2 regions of the Bacillus sp. JJ1533 genome follow, and region 1 is predicted to be linked to the other one. Evidence: riboswitches for the same ligand, from Rfam matches in the RefSeq annotation. Region 1 holds a riboswitch; the other holds the start of a gene.

The links. A riboswitch is a leader RNA that binds a small molecule or an ion and turns the genes downstream of it on or off. The one in region 1 is predicted to bind thiamine pyrophosphate.
Region 2: another riboswitch for thiamine pyrophosphate. It lies ahead of V7138_RS06885 (thiamine phosphate synthase); the one in region 1 lies ahead of thiM (hydroxyethylthiazole kinase).

What each region holds. Positions count from the first base shown of each region.
Region 1 covers NZ_JBALOV010000053.1:61,409-65,026, reverse strand. The annotation lists gene V7138_RS23815 (HAAS signaling domain-containing protein) at 1-801, opposite strand, end outside; gene V7138_RS23810 (PadR family transcriptional regulator) at 788-1,135, opposite strand; TPP riboswitch at 1,271-1,380, shown strand; gene thiM (hydroxyethylthiazole kinase) at 1,437-2,261, shown strand; gene thiE (thiamine phosphate synthase) at 2,248-2,895, shown strand; gene thiD (bifunctional hydroxymethylpyrimidine kinase/phosphomethylpyrimidine kinase) at 2,897-3,618, shown strand, end outside.
Region 2 covers NZ_JBALOV010000013.1:65,404-69,021, reverse strand. The annotation lists gene thiO (glycine oxidase ThiO) at 1-1,099, opposite strand, end outside; gene V7138_RS06885 (thiamine phosphate synthase) at 1,089-1,691, opposite strand; TPP riboswitch at 1,810-1,919, opposite strand; gene V7138_RS06880 (DUF4145 domain-containing protein) at 2,198-3,304, shown strand.

The sequences.
Region 1 (3,618 bases):
TACTTGAAAGATTGTATTGAAGATAGCCATTCTTTTCGTCCAATGTCCTTTGATTAGTTTATAAAGGGCTAATGCTATTTCCAATCCGATTACAATTACAACGATCGGCCAAAACGTAAGCAAAACCTCTTGATTTAAGGCTGGGGTTACAAATTCTAGACCGTTATTTCCGCCTTCGTAGATACCTAGAAGCTGATTGGCATAAAAATAAAGAGTTGCCCAGATTGCCGTCCAAAATAAGGCACCAAATACTTCAAATTTTGAAATTGCTTTTTTCTTAGGAATATAGGTGATATTTTTCAAATCATCTGGAGTCCATTTTTGAAGACTAGTTGTTAGAGGTTGGTCATCTTTTCCTTTATCTACTCTTTCGATAACAGCAAATACTATGGTGAACCAAAAGAATGTTTGAATTGAAACGTCAATGATTCTCCAAATCCCAGTGCCTATGATATCCAAAACGACATTAATAATCGATTCTCCACTTTGGTACCCGATAAAATATTCTGCAAACATCGTGATGAATGCAACAACCGCGGCAATCGGCACAATCATTTTTAACAAGTTTACATACACGTCAAAATAACGTGGACCAATAAGGTACATTGGTCGCTCTCGATAATTGTTAGCCAATTTTACAGGGCTCCCTAATTTCTCGAGTGCAGTTTTTACATCTGCTTCATTGTAATCATCTGGCAACATATCCTCGATGGTCGACCTTAGTTCAAGTGCGATATCGTCACGCATTTTTTCAGGAAGTCTTCTTGTTACCTCCTGAATATAGATATCAATCAGATTCATAATCTTCCTCTCCCTCTAGCAAGCTATATAGCTCTTTTGAACTTTGAATCCACTCCTTTTTTAACTGTAAAAAAATCTCGAGCCCGTATTCACTTAAAACATAGTATTTTCGGGGTCTGCTTTCAGACGTATCCCAACTGCTTGTGACCAATTCCTGTTTTTCAAGTCTGCGAAGCAAGGGATATAAGGTACTTTGGTCAATCGAAATTCCCGAACCCTCTAATAATTGAACAAGGGAATACCCATATTGCGGGGTTCGTAATTGACTTAAAACCGCCAGTGTCAATGTTCCTCTTCTAAGTTCAGTCATTAATGAGTTTAATAAGTTACTCATTCACCCACCTCATTTTTTATTACTATATGACATACAGTATTTGTTTTATACTATGTAACGTACACTATTGTTGTGACGAAAGCAATAAACCATTTTAATGACAGATTTTTTTCGTATGGTATAATAAAAACAATTAAATATAAATAGGGGAGCTCACACATGTGGGCTGAGAGTAAGCGAAACGTAGCTTTGACCCTTAACCTGATTTGGATAATGCCAACGTAGGGAATATAGTAAGTATGTGTATTCATGCGGTATATCTTTTTCAGGTATACCGCATTTTTATTTAGGAGGAGAAACAATGTTTGAGCAAATCATCAAAAATGTAAGAGAAAAAACACCGCTTGTACATAATATTACAAACTATGTGACGGTAAATGATGTTGCAAATATTGTGCTTGCTTGTGGAGGTTCACCGATTATGGCTGACGATCCAAAGGAAGTGGCGGATATTACAAGTATTTGTAACGCGCTGGTCATTAATATTGGAACATTGAATGAACGAACGATTGAATCGATGATATTAGCAGGAAAAGCTGCAAATCAATTGGGTCATCCTGTTGTTTTAGACCCGGTTGGGGCAGGGGCATCGAGCCTAAGAACGGATACGGTCTATCGCCTTTTAAACGAAGTAAAGTTTGCTGTAATCCGAGGGAATTTATCAGAGATAAAAACCGTTCATGCTGGTAGTGGCCATACAAAAGGTGTGGATGCAGCCGATGAGGATGTCATGAATGAAGGAAATATAAATGAAATGGTTCAATTTGCGAAAAGGGTAAGCAAACAAACAGATGCGGTTATTGCAATCACAGGTGCTATTGATATTGTTGCAAACCAGGAAGATGCTTTTGTCATCAGAAATGGTCATCCAATGATGTCTAAAATTACAGGAACGGGATGCATGCTTTCAGCGGTAGTGGCTGCTTATTGTGGTGCAAATCCTCAGGAAATTTTAAAGAGCACGGCCGCTGCGGTGAGCGCGATGGGGTATTGCGGAGAACTGGCACATCAAAAAGTTGAAGAACTAAATGGGGGCACCTCATCATTTCGAACCTATTTGATTGATACGATAAGCAAATTAGATTATACACTACTCCAAGGTGGGATGAACATTGAAAGTCGATAAAAATGAAATGCTATTATACGCAGTAACAGACCGTGCCTGGACAGGCAATCAGACTTTAATCGAGCAAGTAGAAGCAGCGCTACAAGGTGGCATTACTTTTCTGCAACTAAGAGAAAAAAAACTCGATTATGATGAGTTTTTACAGGAAGCAATCGAACTTAAAATGCTAACTGCTTTTTATCATGTTCCATTTGTGATTAATGACAATGTCGAGATTGCACTAGCATGTGATGCAGATGGTGTGCATGTTGGCCAAGGGGATATGCCTGTTGAAAAAGTCCGTGAGTTAATTGGAACGGATAAAATTCTTGGGGTATCGGCTCAAACTGTGGAACAAGCCATTGCTGCTGAAAAAGCAGGTGCGGATTATCTCGGGATAGGGTCTGTCTTTCCGACAAACACAAAGCTGGATGCGGAGCCGATGGCATTTGAAACTGTCCGAGAAATTTGCAGAAGCGTTTCGATTCCAATCGTTGCCATTGGAGGAATTAACAAAGAGAATGTTTTAGACTTGGCTGGAAGTGGGGTAGATGGAGTCGCTGTTGTGTCTGCAATCTTTGCACAGTCCGATATCACTACAGCCACTAAAGAATTGCGAGAACTTTCAACTGAGATGGTAAGGAGGGGAAATTAACATGAAAAAGGTCCTAACGATTGCAGGCTCTGACTGTAGTGGGGGTGCGGGAATTCAAGCGGATATCAAAACAATCACTGCTCATAAAATGTATGCGATGAGTGCCATTACGGCTCTGACCGCTCAAAATACCACAGGGGTATATGGCGTGCTTGATTCCACTCCTGAATTTGTTGGCCAACAGCTTGATTGCATAATGACTGATATTTTTCCGGATAGTGTAAAAATAGGGATGGTGTCCTCACCTGAAATTATTAACAAAATCGTGGAGAAAATAGAGGAATATCAACCTCGAAATATTGTGGTAGACCCGGTCATGATATCAACAAGCGGTAGCAGACTATTGAGTGAATCAGCAATGGATGCCCTCATTACGAGATTAATCCCTCTTGCGACCATTATTACACCGAATATTCATGAGGCTGAAGCCCTTTGTGGAATGGAGATTCGGACGAAGGAAGACATGCAAGTGGCGGCTCAAAAATTATCCGAAATGTATAAGGGTGCGATTTTAGTTAAAGGGGGTCATCTTGAGGATACAGCAGACGATCTCTTATATAGCAATGGGGAATTTACATGGTTCCCGGGAAGTCGTATCGATAACCCAAATTCCCATGGCACAGGTTGTACACTATCCTCAGCCATTGCTTGTAACTTAGCTGCTGGCTTAGATATAAAATCAAGTATACAAGAGGCAAAACGTTATATTACAGGAGCATTAGA
Region 2 (3,618 bases), on a different contig from region 1:
TTTGCCTTCGATCAAGACGAAAGGCATCAATCCATTCTTGTTTTACCCGATTATTTAATACAAGATCTCGGATCATTTTCCCGGTTGCTGGTGCAAGTAGAATCCCATTCCGGAAGTGGCCACAAGCTATAAAAATGCGTTCCTCCTTAGGATGTCTGCCGATAAATGGATGCCCATCAAAGGTGGTAGGTCTTAAGCCTGCAGTAAATCCGTCAATCTTCCAGTTTATAGAAGAGGGGAGCATCTCTTTTGCTTTATCAATTAAAAATTGAACACTTTGTAGGCTAATTGAATCATTCCAGTCATCCTGAACCATCGTTGCACCAATGACAAGCTTGCCTTTATTTCTTGGCACGATGTAAGATTTATCGTAAAACAACGTGTGCTGTAACATCTGATTGTGATGTTGAATGATTAAACTTTCTCCTTTAACAGGTGATAACTGTTCAGATATTCCAAGGTTCTTAAATAGTTTGTTGCTATAAACCCCTGTAGCTATAACGATATGCTTAGCTTCAACATTGCCTTTTTCTGTTTTAACGATGTAGTTGCTATCCTTTTTGTCGATTTCATATACATAACAATTTTCAACAATAGAAGCACCATGTATCTGAGCGGCTTTTGCAAAAGCCTCACAAGTACTGGTAGGAATTACACTCACATCATCTTGGATATAAGCAGCACCTAGTACATCATCGTTAATCTCAGGCTCCATCCTTTTAACTTCATGTCGGTTCAACCATTTGACTGTCGGCAGCTTAAGAAGCGAATCGAGATTTTGCTTGTCTTCATTAGTGAAAGCTAGCTTTAGTATCCCTCCCGTCCTATACCCAATATCAACACCACTTGTTTCATATAGTTCATCCTTTAAACGGGTGTATTCCAGTTGGCTTGATCTTGCAAAAGGGAAGAAGAGGGAGTAATCACCATCACTTTCTGAATGTGCACCGAGCATGCCAGCAGCCGCTTTCGTTGTTTTCATTCCTATTTGTCCCTCTTCAAACAATGCCACCTCTACATGTGCCTTTGCTAAGAAATAGGCAATAGAAGAACCAATAATCCCACCACCAATAACAACTACTTCATAATTATTCTTCATGTTGAATCGCCTCATTTAGTTTTTTGGTTATCAAAAGGGGATTATCAGCGTTAAAAATACTGGACATGAGTGCTATCCCATCTGCCTCAACAAGTTTGATAGATTGAATGTTTTCTAGCGTTATGCCACCAATTGCATAGACAGGGATTTTCATTTCTTCTTTCATATGTAGAATGGGTTCAATCCCATTTGGAGGCAATCCCTGCTTGCTACTTGTTTCAAAGCAGTGACCATAGAGGACATAATCTGCTCCATGTATTTCAGCTTCTGTTGCTTTTTCAAATGAATGAACACTGCAGCCAACCCGTATATGAGGGTACCGTTGTTTAATCATTTGTATAGGAAGTCCATGCTCAGGTAAGTGAACAGTAGGAATGCCCATACATAATGCAACATCTAAGCGGTCATTTATTATGATTTTTTCTTTTTCCACACCATTAATGAGTAAAGACTCGATTAATGTTAGAAGTTCTCTGACTGACTTTGTTTTTTCTCTAATTTGTACAAAATCAATCACATCTTTAATCGTGGTAATTTTTTCAGCTAGAGCTTCTACGGTGTGTTGATCATCTGTCACAGCGATTAATTTCATCTGATTCCTCCGTTTTCGTTCGTCTACTTGTAGCATTAAAAGGAATAGAACGGTAAAAGCACAACAAAAAACCACTCTCCAATGCAGGAAAGTGGTTTGTATTGTACATAAACAATCAAAATTGCCTTTACCACATTCCTACGCAGGTACAAGCCTGTTCAGGTAATGAGGGTTTCAAAGTAACTACTTTTTTCTCAGCTCTTATCAAGAGTTCCCCTAGTGAAAATACAAAATATTTAATTATATATTAAAATTAACACAATTAAGGTGAATTGAAAAGGGATATGAATCAAAGGTTGGGACAGAAGGACAGGTTTGTTGTCCCATTGTGGTACCCGGATTATCCTGGTTTTTGCCTCATACGCAAAAATTTCAAAACGTTTAAATGTGTAAAAACCATTGATTGTCCTCTTCATTTCATCTAAAATAAATATCTTAAAGACGGCCTGAGTCTATATAAAAAGATTCTGGCCTTCATTATGCGGTCGGGAAAGGAACACCATGTCATGAATTCATCTTCGTATTTTTATAGATTTTTAGAACCTATATCCAAGGAACTAGCCTTTTTAGCGAGAGAATTAGAAAATACCATCTTTTCGAGCCCACGTACGATGCTTACCCATTCAAGGGTACTTATTGAAAATATTCTTCAACAAGTAATGAAATATGAAAAAATGAAAGAAGATCCGCGTATAACATTAAAAGGGAGACTCACTATTTTAGATAATGAAGGAATTCTTACAACTGAAATAAGAGATGCTCTTCATCTAGTTCGTCAACTAGGTAATCAAGCCTCACATGACAAACGAAAGTTTCGTTTTTCTGAAGCCCTTTTATCATGGGAAGCCATATACAGGATTGTCAGATGGTTCGTCGAAGTGTACACCTTATTATCGATTGAGGTCCCGGAATACCAGGATCCAACACCTCCGAAGGAAGAACGTTATGACATTACCGAATTGGAGCTCCGTTTGAAATCACTAGAGGGTTTATTAGTTGCTTCTATGAAAAAGGGAACTACAAATCAAAAAGCACGCCATGAAGTTTCTGCTTCAACCGATGCTGAACCAGAAAAAATGGCAGAGCCAGGGTACACAACGATTCGTACAATTGAATATAAAGGGGACACACTTGAAGTTCCTTATTTTCTACGTGATGCTTTTTTATTACCACAACGGTTTGATAAATCGGAGACCTTTTTAATCAGATTAGGTGCGGAACAGCAGGCGCGAATCATGAGTGAATTACCTAGCAATCTCGAAAACCTTCATAAGCATGTGAAACGATTCAATGAAAATAATGACAAGCAATTGTTTGAAGAACTAAAAATCTTTATTGAAGAAGAAAAGATTCGTAGAAAAGTTACCCTTGAACGACCTGGTGACCTTTTTTTATTTTATAAGTCAGATTACATTATCCTAACAGATGCACTGAAAAAAATACCACTAACGAAGGACGAATTTACTGGAATTCCAAGTCTCATAGAACAATTAAATGAAGACGGAATCCATACTGTTGGACACCTTCCAAAAGAGTTGGTGATTCTTGGAAAATATAAAAATGTCGGAGTTGTGAATGTAGGGAGATTGTTTGGGCAGTTGAAGGGTAAGTAAACGTGTTTACTTACCTATGGTTTCTAAGGCACCCTTGCTAGGTGTCTTTTTTGTAGTGGCAATATCCTCAGGTGTTGATTATCCCCGAGAGCACTCTATTAAAATGAATAATCATCATTTCGCTTCAAAACAATATCCGTTCACAATTAAGTGTAAAATTTAATAAAAATTGAGTTTATGGCCGAAAAATTAGCAGGAAATTCTTGTTTTTTGACGAATTTATAGGAGCAATCCTTAGGAAGGCGAATTAACCCTCATAATAGTTCCATTTATTAACAATGGAATATTTATTCGACAAGAAAAGAGATGATTCT